One region of the Microbacterium sp. NPDC012755 genome, then DNA from elsewhere that is predicted to be linked to it. Evidence: predicted binding sites of a transcription regulator. Region 1 holds the regulator's gene; the other holds the start of a gene.
What was found. The regulator HrcA, encoded in region 1, represses chaperone genes, less so after heat shock. The targets are predictions, from matches to a motif close to TTNGCACTCGNNNNNNNCGAGTGCNAA.

Region 1 (7,336 bases):
ATCTTCGTGCCGAACCCCAGCCGGGTGAGGAACATCTTCATCTGCTCCGGGGTGGTGTTCTGCGCCTCGTCGAGCACCACGAACGAGTCGTTGAGGGTGCGACCGCGCATGTAGGCGAGCGGGGCGACCTCGATCGTGCCGGTCGCCATCAGACGCGGGACGATCTCGGGGTCCATCATCTCGTTGAGCGCGTCGTACAGCGGTCGCAGATACGGATCGATCTTGTCGTTGAGGGTGCCGGGCAGGAAGCCCAGACGCTCCCCCGCCTCGACGGCCGGGCGCGTGAGGATGATGCGGGTGACCTCCTTGCGCTGCAGCGCCTGGACGGCCTTCGCCATCGCGAGGTAGGTCTTGCCGGTACCGGCCGGACCGATGCCGAACACGATCGTGCTCTCGTCGATCGCGTCGACGTACTCCTTCTGGCCGAGCGTCTTCGGACGGATCACCTTGCCGCGGGTGGAGAGGATCGCCTCGCCGAGCACCTCGCTCGGACGCGGACCCCCGTCCTGACGCAGCATCCTGGCGGAGCTCGAGACGTCGCTCGGAGCGAGGTCGTGGCCGCGTCTGGTCATCGTGAGCAGCTCGTCGACGAGACGCGTGGCGTCGGCGACGGCATCGGCATCTCCCGACAGCGTGATCTCGTTGCCGCGGACGAGCACCTGCACCTGCGGATGCTCCTTCTCCAGCATCCGCAGCAGCCGGTCCTGCGGCCCCAGCAGCTGCACCATGGCGACGCCGTCTGCGTAGATCTTCTCGACGGCGCTGCCGCGGTCGGGAGCGGAATCGAAATCGTCAGAAGCCAACGAGCTTGCTCTCCTCGATGTTGCCGAGCACATGGGCGTGCACGTGGAAGACGGACTGGCCGGCGTTCGCGCCGTTGTTGAAGATCAGGCGGTACTCGCCGTTCGCATGCTCCTCCGCGAGCCGCTTCGCCGCGGCGACGATGTCTGCGAGGAGCGCGGGGTCGCCTGCGGCGAGCTCCGTGACGTCGCGGTACTCCTCGGTCTTCGGGATGACGAGGGCGTGCAGCGGCGCCTGCGGGTTGATGTCGCGGATCGCGAAGACCCGATCGGTCTCCAGCAGGATCTCCCCGGGGATGTCGCCGGTGAGGATGCGGGTGAAGATCGAGGGCTCGCTCATGCTCTCAGTCTACTGAGGGGACGCTCACCAGCGGCCGAGCGCCACCGACAGCACCGCGATCGCGGCCGGACCGGCCGTCGAGGTGCGCAGCACCGTGTCGCCGAGCAGCACGCGCTCGGCGCCCGCTGCGGTGAGGCGGTCCAGCTCCTCGGGAGCGATCCCGCCCTCGGGGCCGACGACGAGGATCAGGTCGCGACCGTCCGGTTCCCGCTCGGAGAGCCTGATGGTCGCCGTCGGGTCGAGCAGGAGCATCCGCGCGTCCCCCGCGCGCTGCGCGAGCTGTCCCGTCGTGAGAGGCTCCGAGACCTCGGGGATCCAGGGCCGATGCGCCTGCTTCGCGGCCTCGCGCACGATCGTCGCCCAGCGCTCGCGCCCCTTGACGGCCTTGGGCCCGTCCCAGCGCGAGACGCTGCGGCTCGCCTGCCACGGGACGATCTCGTCGACGCCGAGCTCGCAGGCCGCCTGGACGGCGAGCTCATCGCGATCGCCCTTGGCCAGCGCCTGAACGAGGACGATGCGGGGCGTCGGCGCGTCGTGGACCGCACGGTCGGACACGCGCACGTCCACCCGGGTCGGAGAGACCTCCTCGGCGACACCGGTGAGCCAGACGCCTGCACCGTCGCCGATCGTCACGGATTCGCCCACACGCAGTCTGCGGACGACCGCCGCGTGCTTCGCCTCTGCACCGGTGAGCGACACGAGGTCGCCGACCGCGGCATCGGTCGACGTCTCGACCAGAAAGTGCAGCGCCATGGCTCAGTGCGAGCGGAAGCGGTCGCGGAGCTTGGAGAACAGCCCCTGCTGGAACTGCGCGAGCTGCGGTCCCGGCGACTTCGCCTTCTTCGCGAAGTCCTCGATGAGCGCGCGCTGCGCGGAGTCGAGCTTGGTGGGCGTGACCACCTGCACGCCGACCCTGAGGTCACCACGCTGGGATCCCCGCAGCGGGGTGATGCCACGGCCCTTGATCGTCAGGACGTCACCCGACTGGATGCCGGAGCGGATCTCCAGGTCGACCTCGCCGTCGAGCCCCTGGATCTTCGTGTCCGTTCCGAGGATCGCGTCGGTCATCGATACCTCGAGCGTGGCGAGGAGGTCGTCGCCGTCACGGCTGAACGCCGCGTGCGGGCTCACCGTGACCTCGACGTACAGATCGCCGTTGGGGCCACCGGCCTTGCCCACCTCGCCGGAGCCCGGCAGCTGCAGTCGCAGCCCGGTCTCCACACCGGCGGGGATGTCGAGGGACACCGTACGACGCGACCGCACGCGCCCCTGACCAGCGCAGGTTCCGCACGGGTACGGGATCGTCGTGCCGTAGCCCTCGCAGGTGCCGCACGGCTGCGAGGTGATGACGTTGCCGAGAAGGCTGCGGACCTGACGCTGCACGTGGCCGGAGCCGCCGCAGATGTCGCAGGTGACGGGCGACGTGCCCTCCTGGCAGCAGGATCCCTGACACGTCTCGCACAGCACCGCCGTGTCGACCTCGATGTCGCGGTGCGCGCCGAACACCACGTCGCCGAGCTCGAGGGTCACACGCACGAGCGCGTCCTGGCCGCGCTCGCGCCGTGACCGCGGACGCGCGCCGCGCCCGCCGCCCTGCGCGGCGCCGAAGAAGGTCTCGAAGATGTCGCCGAAGCCTCCGAACCCGCCGAAGTTTCCTGCGGCGCCGTCTCCGCCGCCCATGTCGTACCGGCGTCGCGACTCGTCGTCGCTGAGCACGTCGTACGCGTGCGTGACGAGCTTGAAGCGCTCCGCCGCCTCCTCGCCCGGGTTCACATCCGGGTGCAGCTGACGCGCGAGGCGTCGGTACGCCTTCTTGATCTCGTCGGTGGACGCCTCTCGGGATACCCCGAGAACCTCATAGTGATCCGCCACGATGGCCCTTCTCCGTGTGTGTTCGTTCGGCGGCCGCCTCAGCGGCTCGCCTCGTCTTCGTCGAGCATCCGCGACAGGTAGCGGGCCACGGCCCGCGCCGCCGCGAGGTTGCTCGGATAGTCCATGCGGGTCGGGCCCATGACGCCGACGCGCGCGGTGCCGCTCGGTGCGGCGTAGTTGCTGGCGACGATCGACGCCTCGCCGAGACCGAACGGAGCGTTCTCCGTGCCGATGCTCGCGGCGAGCCCGTGCACGTCGGTCTCCATCTCGCTCATCAGCCGCAGCAGCGTCACCTGCTCCTCGATCGCCTCGAGGAGAGGATGGATGCTGCCGCGGAAGTCCTGTTCGCGCCGGGCCAGAGTCGCGGCCCCCGCCATGACGAGGCGCTCCTGGCGGAACTCGCCCAGCTCGTCGATGATGACGGTCGCGAGGGCGCGCAGCGCGGCATCCGTCGTCGTGTCATCGGCGAGCAGGGTCTGCAGGCGCTCAGCGGCGTCGCTCACCGCACGGCCCGTGATCAGCGCGGACAGCCGCGCCCGCAGCACCGCCACATCGGCCTCGTCGAGCTCGATCGGGAGCGGGGTCATGCGCTGTGAGACGCCGCCGGCGTCGGTGACGAGCACGACGAGCATCCGGCTCGGCGCGAGCGCGACGAGCTCCAGGTGGGTCAGATGCGCCCGGGCGAACGACGGGTACTGCGCCAGGGCGACCTGCCCCGTGAGCTGCGTGAGCACACGGACGGTGCGCGCCATCAGGTCGTCGAGATCGGCGGGGTCGGCGAGGAAGGACTCGATCGCGCTGCGCTGAGCCACGGTGAGCGGCCGCAGCTGAGCCAGGTGGTTCACGAAGACGCGATACCCCTTGTCGGTCGGCACGCGCCCCGAGGAGGTGTGCGGAGCGGCGATCAGCTCCTCGTCCTCGAGCAGCGCCATGTCGTTGCGGATGGTCGCCGCGGAGACGCCGAAGGAGTACCGGTCGACGATCGTGCGGCTGCCGACGGGTTCGTGCGTCTCGACGTAGTCCTGCACGATCGCGCGCAGCACCTGCAGGCCTCGCTCTGTGACCATCTCACCCTCCCGCCTGGCACTCGGACCGATAGAGTGCCAATCCTATCGCGTGCGCCCTAGGATGGCGCTCATGACCACGCCGTCCACCGCTTCCGTCAGCACCGGGGTCCTCCGAGGAACCGTCGAGGACGGCGTCCGTCGCTTCCTCGGCATCCCGTATGCCGCGCCGCCGTTCGGGGACAACCGGTTCCGCGAGCCGCAGCCCGCTCCCGCCTGGACGGGCGAGCGCGACGCCACGTCCTTCGGCCCCACGTCTCCCCAGCTCCCCTACTCCGGCGCGACCGGCGAGCTGCTGGGTTCGGTGCGCATCGACGGCGAAGACATCCTCACCGTCAACGTCTGGTCCCCGGTCGACGCCTCGGACGCGCCCGTGCTGCTGTGGATCCACGGCGGCGCCCTCGAACGCGGCACCGCCGCGCTCTCGATCTACGACGGCACGGGATTCGCACGCGCCGGCATCGTCTTCGCCTCGATCAACTACCGCCTGGGCTCGGAGGGCTTCTCCGTGCTCGAGGACGCACCGCGCAACCTCGGCCTGCGCGACGCCGCGGCCGCCCTCGACTGGGTCCACCGCGAGATCGCGGCGTTCGGCGGCGATCCCGCGCGCATCACGGTGATGGGCGAGTCGGCGGGCGGCGCGATCGTCGCCGGTCTCCTGGCCCGTCCGAAGTCGCGTGCGCTGATCGCTCAGGCGATCATCGAGTCCGGTCCTCTGGAGGCGCAGACACCGGAGAAGGCCGGGCGCGTCACCGCGCAGCTGGCGAAGCGGCTCGGCATCCGCGCCGATCGGGAGTCCTTCGCCGGCGTCGACCCCGATCAGCTCCTGCAGGCCCGCCGCGAGCAGTCGGCAGGCTCCTCTCCCCTCGCGGGCGCGCCGGGATTCCAGTTCTCGATCGACCCCGACAGCCTCCCCCGGTCTCCCCACGAGGTGCTCGGCGAGATCGACACCCCGCTGCTCATCGGCAGCAACACCGACGAGTACCGGCTGTGGTTCCCCCCGGAGGCGCTCGCCGGCATCAGCAGGGCGAAGCTGCTGATCGCGCGTCTCGCGCTGCGCATCCCCGGCCGTGCGGTGGCCGCGTACCGCGCCGACTTCCCTTCGGCGTCGACCGGGGAGATCTTCGGACAGCTCGCGACCGACGTCATGCTCCGCGCTCCGCTCAGTCGTGTCGCGAGAGCACGCCCCGCGAACACCCACGTCTACGAGTTCGCCTGGCCCAGCCCCGTGCGCGACCTCCGGGCCGCGCATGCGCTCGAGCTCGGGTTCGTGTTCGACCGGCTCGACGACCCCGAGACGCAGCGCATGGCGGGGACCGACGCTCCGCGCGAGCTCGCCGCCGACATGCACCGCGCGTGGGTCTCCTTCGTCACCACTGGCGACCCCGGATGGCCCGCTTTCGGCTCCGAGCGCAGGACGCGCCTGTTCGATGCCGTGACCACCACGGTTCCCCAGCGACGCACGATCGGCATGGATCTGCTCCCTAGTCGGTGAGCTCCCGCACGACCGCATCGGCCAGCAGCCGGCCGCGGAGCGTCAGACGAACGCGGCCGCGAACGGCGGAGGCCGGATCCACCAGACCGTCGGCGATCAGGCCGGCGACGCGGGCTCCGTTCCCTGCGGGGAGGTCCGCCACGGCGATGCCCTCGGCGAGACGACTCAGCAGCAGCACCCGCTCCAGCATCCGCGACGCCTCATCCGGGCGCTCGGTTCCGGCAGCCGGGGACTCGGATGCCGCGAGCCGCTGCGCGTATGCGGCCGGATGCTTCACGTTCCACCAGCGCAGACCCGCGACGTGACTGTGCGCCCCGGGGCCGAAGCCCCACCAGTCGCTCCCCCGCCAATACGCGAGGTTGTGACGCGAACGCTGATCCGCGGAGCGCGCCCAGTTGCTGACCTCGTACCACTCGAAGCCGGCGGCGGCGAGCCGCGAGTCGGCGAGCTCGTACATGTCTGCCTGGAGATCGTCATCGGGTGTCGGCACCTCGCCGCGGCGGATCTGCCTGGCCAGCTTCGTGCCGTCCTCGATGATCAGCGCGTACGCGGAGATGTGGTCCGACTCGAGGTCGAGCGCGGCGTCGAGAGAGGCTTCCCAATCGGCCAGGGACTCCCCCGGCGCACCGTAGATGAGGTCGACACTGACCGCGAGACCGGCGCCCTTCGCCGCCTCGACGGCGGTGCGGACGTTCTCCGGCCGGTGCGTGCGATCCAGCGCAGCGAGCACGTGCGGCACGGCGGACTGCATGCCGATGGAGAGCCTGGTGACCCCGGCATCGGCGAGAGTCCTGGCGACCTCGGGGGTCACCGTGTCGGGGTTCGCCTCGACCGTCACCTCCGCGCCATCGGCGAGCCCGAAGGCCGACACCGCCGCATCCAGCATCCGCGCGAGGTCGCCCGCGGGCAGCAGCGTGGGCGTGCCGCCTCCGAAGAACACCGTGTCCATCGGCCGGAGCGCTCCGGCGTCCGACAGCACACGACGGGCGAGGGAGATCTCCGCGGCGAGGGTGTCGGCGTAGTCCTCCTGCTTCGCGCCGCGCAGCTCGCCCGAGGTGTAGGTGTTGAAGTCGCAGTACCCGCACCGCACACGGCAGAACGGGATGTGCAGGTACGCCGAGAACGGCACGGAGGGATCGACGGAGAGATCGGCGGGGAGCCCGCCGTCCGCCGGGGCCGGATCGCCGAGGGGAAGAGGACCCGCCATCAGACGGGGGTCGCGTAGAGCGGGGAGATCGCCCGCAGGTACCGGGCGAACAGCTCTTTCCTGCGCCGCTTCACGAGCGCGGGAACCATCCGGTACAGCATCGCGTTCGGCGCGTCGAAGGCGCGGACGGTGAACCACACCTCGTCGTTGTCCTCGCGCCAGTCGATGTCGAACGACTCCTCGCCGCTCACGACCGACCCTCCGACCGTGCCGAGCACGAAGCCGATGCGGCGCTTCTCCTCCGTCACGGAGATCACCCGCAGTTCGGCATCGGCGCTCATGCCTGCCACATGGCCGTGCAGCTTCAGGGTCATTCCCGGGCCGACGAAGGGCGTGCCCTCCGCGTCGAAGCGCTGTTCGATGTCGTGCTTGCTCGGCGCGATGGGGTTGCCCTCGGCGTCGAAGCTCACTCCGGCGTACGCGGGACCGGGGGCCGGGCGCACGTCTTGGATGCCGAGCCCTGCGGCTCGCTGCGCCGTCCACGACAGCAGGGACTCCCCTGCGGTCTGGAACCGCTCGGAGCCGCTGCCGATCCGCCAGGACTGCTCCGCCGGGATG
Region 2 (7,336 bases), 1.3 Mb from region 1:
CAGAACGACAACGCCTGGTCCGTCCTCGACGTGCGGCTGGACGATCCGCTGGACCTCAGGGAGGCGTCGACGAGCACCGGATACGCGGCGATCGTCGAGCGCTTCCACTCCGACATCGAGGAGGTGCTCCCCGCGAGTGCCGATGCCGATCGCGTCGACGACTCCCGTTCGATCATCGTCATCCGCGGGAGTGAAGAGGAGATCCGGCATCACATCCGCGCTCTGCTGCAGCGGATCTCGGCGATCGAGCACGATGCGGGTGCCTCCGGGATCCGGGTGTCGGCGAGCATCGGCTGGGCGAGCGCCTCGGCGTGGGGGCACGACTACGACGCGCTGGCGGCAGCGGCCGGCACGGCATCGGCGTCCGCCCGCGCCGATGGCGGCGACCGCTGGAGGCGCGCGGAGGAGAACGGCTCAGCATCCCCGGCTACCCTGGAAGCGTGATCCTCGCCGTCGACACCTCCCTCGGTACCGCCGTGGCCCTCATCGACGCTGACGGCGCCCTCCGCGCCGAGGCGGCGACCGCCGACCCGCTCGGGCACGCCGAGGTGATCGGCGATCTGCTCGCCGATGTCCTGAAGGACGCGGGGGCGGGGGAGATCACCCACGTCGTGTCCGGCATGGGCCCCGGGCCCTTCACCGGCCTGCGCATCGGCATCGCGGCGGCTCGTGCCTTCGCCCTCGGGCGCGGCATCCCCGTGGTCCCGGTGCCGAGCCATCTCGCGGCGGCGCTCTCGGTGTCCGCCGACGGTCCGTTCGCCATCGTCACCGACGCGCGTCGTCGAGAGGTCGCGGTCACGGTGTTCGACGGGACGGATGCCGACGGCATCCCCGCCGTCGTCGCCGACACGGTTCTCGTGCCCGCGGTCGAGGCCGATGCGCACCTGGGCGGCATCCGGCGGATCGACGTGTCCGAGTTGTCCGGCGCCGACCTGGCGCGGGTCGCGGCGCGTGCACTCGCGGCAGGACGCGTCCTGGCCGACGACGAGCCGCTGTACCTGCGGCACCCCGACGTCGTGCTCCCCGGAGTGCCGAAGCGGGTGGGATCATGACGCTGCGTCCCGCGACTCCGGCCGATCTCGACGGGATCATGGCGATCGAGAACCGCGCGTTCCCGACCGACGCGTGGAGCGCCGAGTCGATGGCGTCCGAGCTCGCCAGCCCGCACGCCCGCTACCTCGTCGACGAGGTCGACGGCGTGACGATCGGCTACGGCGGTGTGCGGGCGCTGCAGGGCGGGTCGGATGCCGACATCCAGACCATCGCGTTCGACGCCGATCGCCGCGGTGAGGGCCGAGGACGGGCCCTGCTGCGCGCGCTGCTCGAGGCTGCAGTGGGGCGGGGCGCACGAGAGGTGTTCCTCGAGGTGCGCGACGACAACCCCGCCGCGGCGGGACTGTACCTCTCGGAGGGTTTCGAGGAGATCGGCCGCCGCCCCCGCTACTATCAGCCGGACGATGTGGATGCGATCGTGATGCGCCTCGACCTGCGCGCGTGGGATGCGCGGCGCACCGCGACGTCGAAGGAGCAGACCGCATGACCGCCGCCCCCCTTGTGCTCGGCATCGAGACGAGCTGCGACGAGACCGGCATCGGCATCGTCCGCGGACGCACCCTGCTCTCGAACACGATCGCCTCGAGCATGGACGAGCACGCCCGCTACGGCGGCGTCGTTCCGGAGGTGGCCGCGCGCGCTCATCTGGAGGCGCTGCAGCCGTCGATCGACGCGGCTCTCGACGAGGCCGGCATCCGTCTGCAGGACCTCGACGCGGTGGCGGTCACCAGCGGGCCGGGGCTCGCGGGGGCGCTCATGGTCGGCGTCGGCGCGGCCAAGGGCCTCGCGGTGTCGATCGACAAGCCCCTGTACGCGGTCAACCACCTGGTGGGGCACATCGCGGCCGACATCCTCACGGCGGACTCCGCGCCGCTGGAGTACCCGACCATCGCGCTCCTCGTCTCGGGCGGGCACACCTCGCTCCTGCACGTCCGCGACCTCACGACCGACGTCGAGCTGCTCGGCGAGACCATGGACGACGCCGCGGGCGAGGCCTTCGACAAGGTCGCAAGGCTCCTCTCCCTGCCCTACCCCGGCGGGCCCGAGATCGACAGGGCCGCGGTCGACGGCGACCCGAACGCCATCCGCTTCCCCCGTGGCCTGTCCAAGGCGTCCGATCTGGCGAAGCACCGCTACGACTTCTCCTTCTCCGGACTCAAGACCGCCGTCGCCCGCTGGGTCGAGCGCTGCGAGGCCGATGGCGTCGAGGTGCCGGTGGCCGATGTGGCGGCGAGCTTCCGCGAGGCCGTCGTCGACGTGCTCGTGACGAAGGCGCTGGCGGCGTGTGAGGATCTCGGGGTCCCGCGACTGCTGCTCGGCGGGGGCGTCATCGCGAACCGCAGGCTGCGCGAGGTCGCGCTCGCCCGTGCCGAGAAGGCGGGGGTGACGGTGCGCATCCCGCCGCTGTCGCTGTGCACCGACAATGGCGCCATGATCGCGGCGCTCGCCGCAGAGCTGATCTCCTCCGGTCGGCGGCCGTCGACCCTCGCCTTCGGCGCCGACTCGACCCTCCCCGTCACGGAGATCCAGGTGGCCGAGCGCTCATGACCACACCGGACGACGGGCTGCGCGCCCGCATCGAAGGACCCAGCGGCGAGGTCGAGCGGCCGGCGGGGTCTGCTCGTCTCCCCGGCGCCAGACGCGACGCGTACACGAAGCTGCCCACCGGGCCGGTGACCGTGGAGCCGATCGTCGCCAGCGGTCCGCACCTCGAAGACGACGACGAACACGACGGGTGGGAGCCCTCGGCTGCGCCCGCGTCCGTCGACGAGACGCGGCTCGCGCCCTGGGCGCTGCTCGCCGCGATCGTCTCGCTGTGCGCCTCGTTCTTCGTCGGCTGGGTGATCCCGGTCGCGGTGGTGGCCGTGATCGCGGCGATCATGTCGCTGCGGCGTCCGGCCGAGAGCAGAGCCGTCGCGACGTGGGCTCTCGTGCTCGGCCTCGCGGCGACGACGTACAGTCTGGGCTGGCTGGTGTGGGCCGGTCTGCAGTTCGAGAGGTTCGGGTAGCGGATGCTCGACGCCGACCGGACATCGATGTCATCAGGGGGGCCGATGCCGCACGATCATGACGGCGAGGAGCGTCGTGCGCTCCAGCGCAAGGCGTACGGCCGCGAGGCGTCGCTCACGGATGCCGAGGCTCGGCGTCTGCACGAGCTCGAGCACGCCCTCCGCGAGAGCGCCCGCCCCGAGGCTGCAGCCCCCGCAGCGGAGCGCTCCGCGCGGACGGCGGTCCGCGACACGGGGCCGGTGGACGGAGTCCGCCTGGACGGCATGCGGGCGGGCGAGGTGCAGCCTCCCGTCACGCGGGGAGTCGTCGACGAGGAGAACGCCGCAGCGGCGCCCGTGGCCGACGAGACCGAGACCGAGAGCGCGGCAGACGAGGCGGCGCCGGGCATCTGGAGGACTCTGCGGTCGCACGGGAAGCCCGTGGCCGCTGCGTCCGCCGTCCTGCTGGCGATCGGACTCGGCGCGGGTTGGGCGCTGTTCTCTCCGCGCGCGAGCGACATCCCGCTCAGCGCGGAGGAGGTGGAGCGCAAGCTGGAGCTCTACACGGCGCAGAAATTCGACGACGGCTCGCTGCGCGCCGTCGCGCGCGATGGAGACGCCCTCGTCTGGTTCGCGACGAAGAGCGCGCCGGAGTCGCAGTCGTGCCTGACCCTCGATGTGGGGGAGCAGTCCTCCATCAACTGCGTCACCGATGACGAGTTCGCCACGTTCCCGTTGAACGCGTCGATCTCGGTGCCTTCTGACGAGGGCGGCTCGATGGGCGGAAGCAGTGTGAACGCCACGGGCATGCTCACCACGGCCGGCGAGGTGATGGTCGCGATCAACCGCTGGGACTACGACGACTCCATGCTCAGTCAGTTCGAGGGCGAGGAGAAGGTGCGTGCCCAGGCTCTCATCGACGAGGGGTACCAGCCGGGGATGTCCCTGATCGGACACTTCCGCGGAGAATCCGTGTGGGTCGCCGACCGCTTCACCGACACGGGCTCGATGGAGAGATGCCTGATCGTCGACGTCGTGGACGCATCGAAGTGCGCCGCACCGGACAACAGCGGGAAGCAGGCGCCGATCCGGCTGAGCTCCGGCGACGCGGACGACTCGCCGTGGTCCCTGACCGTGGAGTTCACCGGCTGGGGCATGCCCTACCTGACGATCACCGAGGGTCCGACCGGCGGATCGCTCGTGGTGATCGACACCGAGTCGGGGGATCCGATCGAGGTCCAGGCCCCCGTAGACCCTGCCGGCTGACTAGGCCGCAGACACCCGGTCGGCGAGGATCGCCAGACGCTCGTCGCCGATGCGGGTGAGGATCAGCGTCGCCGACTCCGCGCCCTTCAGCGCGAGCTCCCTGCGGAAGGCCGCAGGGTCGACGTCCATGCCGCGCTTCTTGATCTCCAGGGTGCCGATGCCGTTCCTCTTGAGCACCGCACTGATCGCCTTGGGATTGGCGGGCATCGTCTCGCGCACGCGGAACGACTGCACGAACGGACTCGTGAGCGCGGCATCCGAGGTGAGGTATGCGATGCGCTCGTCGAGCATCCCCGCCTCCAGGCTGCGGGCGACGTCGCCGATGAGCCGCGCGCGGATGACGGCTCCGTCCGGTTCGTGCAGGAAGGCGCCGAGCGGGCGCACCGGCGCGTCTTCGGCGTCGGCGCCCGCGGTGAGCTCGTAGGAGCGCTCGCCGCGGATGAGGAGCGCCGCTCTGCGCACGCCCTCTCTGGCGAGGACGCCGGTCCAGACCACGAGCTCCACGACGCTGCCGTCCGCGCTCACCCACTGGGCCTCGGCGTTTGCCGGGAGGCTGTCGCGATCGTGCGCGGGGCCGAGCTTGATGCCGGTCGGCGTGCGCGATGCCACGTCGAAGGCCCAGTCCAGCGACGGCGAGTAGTCGTCGGCCGAGACGCGGCGGGTCTCGGCGTGCCCGGAGGTGCGTCGCGCGGGGTCCATCCAGATCGCGCGAGCGGCGGGCGCGGTCGCCGTGCTCAGCTCCCGGTGCGCATCCTCCGCCGTGCTGTGGCGCACGTCCGATCCGAACGGCGCGAGGTTGTACGCGGCGATCGCGGCTGTCACCTCGTCGGCGTCGACGGCGGTCACCTCGAGTCCTGCCCCGGCGAAGGCGAGGGCGTCGCCGCCGATTCCGCAGCCGAGATCGGCGACGCTCGTCAGACCGGCGCTGCGGATGCGCTGGGCGTGCCGTGCGGCGACCCCCAGTCTCGTCGCCTGCTCGAGGCCGGCGCGGGTGAACAGCATCCGCTCGGCGAAGTCGCCGAACTTCGCCCGTGCCCTGGCGCGCAGGTGGGCCTGACCGACGACTGCCGAGACGAGTTCAGGGGAATGACCCGCAGCGCGCAGCCGCGACACGGCCCTGGCGACCTCGCCCGTCGACTCGATCGGCCCGAGGGCGTCGAGGAGCTCGAGTCCGTCGGGGGTGAGCAGGGCGCGCAGCTCGGACATCTCCACCCGTTCAGCTTAGGTCGTGCCCGGCTGGCACTCGCATTGCATGAGTGCCAGCTGAGCGCTTAGACTGGATTAGCACTCTCGGGTTGAGAGTGCGAACAAGTCTTTCGTGTCAGCGTCAAGAAAGAAGAGGTAGACCGTGTCGGTTTCCATCAAGCCGCTCGAGGACCGCATCGTCATCAAGCAGGTCGAGGCCGAGCAGACCACCGCGAGTGGCCTGGTCATCCCCGACACCGCCAAGGAGAAGCCCCAGGAGGGCGAGGTCGTGGCCGTGGGCCCCGGCCGCATCGATGACAACGGCAACCGCGTCCCGCTCGACGTCGCCGTGGGCGACCGCGTGCTCTACAGCAAGTACGGCGGCACCGAGGTGAAGTTCGGCGCAGACGAGTTCCTCGTCCTGTCGGCTCGCGACGTCCTCGCGGTCGTCGTTCGCTGATCCAGCGCACAACGCAGAAGGGGTTCGGATGCTTCGGCATCCGAACCCCTTCGCATGTCCGGAGCAGTCATGCGGCGACCGATTCCTGCCGAACCGCGGTCGTGGCGGCTGAACACGCGTTCGGCCTCCGCCCACGGGCATAGGGTTGTGCGGTGACCCCTGACGCCCCCGCCCGCACCGGCCAGACCGCGGGGGCCGTCTACGCCGTCGCCGCCTACCTGCTCTGGGGAGTGCTGCCGCTGTACTTCCTGCTGCTGGTGCCCACGGGCGCGTGGGAGGTCGTCGCCTGGCGTGTGCTGCTGTCTTTCGTCTTCTGCCTGATCCTGCTCACCGTCACACGCGGATGGAAGGCCTTCGGCGTCATCATCCGGCAGCCGAAGCTGCTCGGCCTCACGGCGCTCGCTGGCCTGCTGATCTACGTGAACTGGCAGGTGTTCGTCCTCGGCACCCTGAACGACCGGGTGGTGGAGACGAGCCTCGGCTACTTCATCAATCCGATCACCACGGTGCTGCTGGGCGTCTTCGTGCTGCACGAGCGGATCCGCCGGATGCAGTGGGCGGCGATCGGCATCGCCGCCGTCGCGGTGATCGTGATCGTCGTCGCCTACGGGGAGTTCCCCTGGATCGCGCTCTCGCTCACCGCGTCCTTCGGCATCTACGGACTCATCAAGAAGAAGATCGGACCGGCGGTGGATGCCGTGAGCGGTCTGACCCTCGAGTCCTTCTGGCTCATCCCCATCGCGATCGTGCAGCTCATCCTGGTGGCCTTCACCCCCGCAGGCATCACCATGGGGGCGAACGGCGTCCCCCACGCACTGCTGCTGGGCTTCGCCGGCGTCGCGACGGCGGTGCCGCTGCTGCTGTTCGCGGCGGGGACGCGACGGATCGACCTCACCATCATCGGGATGATCCAGTTCATCACCCCGATCATGCAGTTCGTGATCGGCGTCACCTTCCTGCATGAGGAGATGCCTCCCGCACGCTGGGCTGGCTTCATCCTCGTCTGGATCGCGATCGGCGTGTTCGTGGCCGACCTTCTCCTCGCGGGGCGGCGGAGCCGTGGAAGCGGCCCTGCAGAACTCGTCTGAACCTCGGGTGCATCGACGGCGGAACCCGGTGTCGGATCGTTAACGCACCGAAACCTAAGCACCCACTACGCGCTCCTGCCACGCTCTAGGGTTAGAGCACCCGATCGTGGTCGCATTCCACGCTCAGATATCCAAGGGAGCAACATGAACGCACTGAAGGGCTCGCGCGCAGCGAAGGTCCTCGCCGGGGTCGCGCTGGTCAGCGCGTCGGCACTCGTCATCTCGGGCTGTGCGAGCAGCACGCCGTCCGACTCCGGCGACGGCGGCAACAAGCCGTCCGCCGACCTCACTCTCAA

Region 2: groES (co-chaperone GroES) is a predicted target of HrcA. The motif match lies at 5,544-5,570, and genes of this name have one in related genera.

Annotation. Positions count from the first base shown of each region.
Region 1 covers NZ_JBIBCT010000001.1:3,356,082-3,363,417, forward strand. Annotated here, with positions in the region: gene ACFY5A_RS15720 (PhoH family protein) at 1-728, opposite strand, end outside; gene ACFY5A_RS15725 (HIT domain-containing protein) at 793-1,140, opposite strand; gene ACFY5A_RS15730 (16S rRNA (uracil(1498)-N(3))-methyltransferase) at 1,165-1,893, opposite strand; gene dnaJ (molecular chaperone DnaJ) at 1,897-3,012, opposite strand; gene hrcA (heat-inducible transcriptional repressor HrcA) at 3,051-4,079, opposite strand; gene ACFY5A_RS15745 (carboxylesterase family protein) at 4,150-5,571, shown strand; gene hemW (radical SAM family heme chaperone HemW) at 5,561-6,778, opposite strand; gene ACFY5A_RS15755 (DUF1990 family protein) at 6,778-7,336, opposite strand, start outside.
Region 2 covers NZ_JBIBCT010000001.1:2,081,716-2,089,051, forward strand. Annotated here, with positions in the region: gene ACFY5A_RS09655 (hypothetical protein) at 1-444, shown strand, start outside; gene tsaB (tRNA (adenosine(37)-N6)-threonylcarbamoyltransferase complex dimerization subunit type 1 TsaB) at 441-1,052, shown strand; gene rimI (ribosomal protein S18-alanine N-acetyltransferase) at 1,049-1,540, shown strand; gene tsaD (tRNA (adenosine(37)-N6)-threonylcarbamoyltransferase complex transferase subunit TsaD) at 1,537-2,601, shown strand; gene ACFY5A_RS09675 (hypothetical protein) at 2,598-3,062, shown strand; gene ACFY5A_RS09680 (hypothetical protein) at 3,108-4,307, shown strand; gene ACFY5A_RS09685 (SAM-dependent methyltransferase) at 4,308-5,513, opposite strand; gene groES (co-chaperone GroES) at 5,656-5,952, shown strand; gene rarD (EamA family transporter RarD) at 6,105-7,040, shown strand; gene ACFY5A_RS09700 (ABC transporter substrate-binding protein) at 7,185-7,336, shown strand, end outside.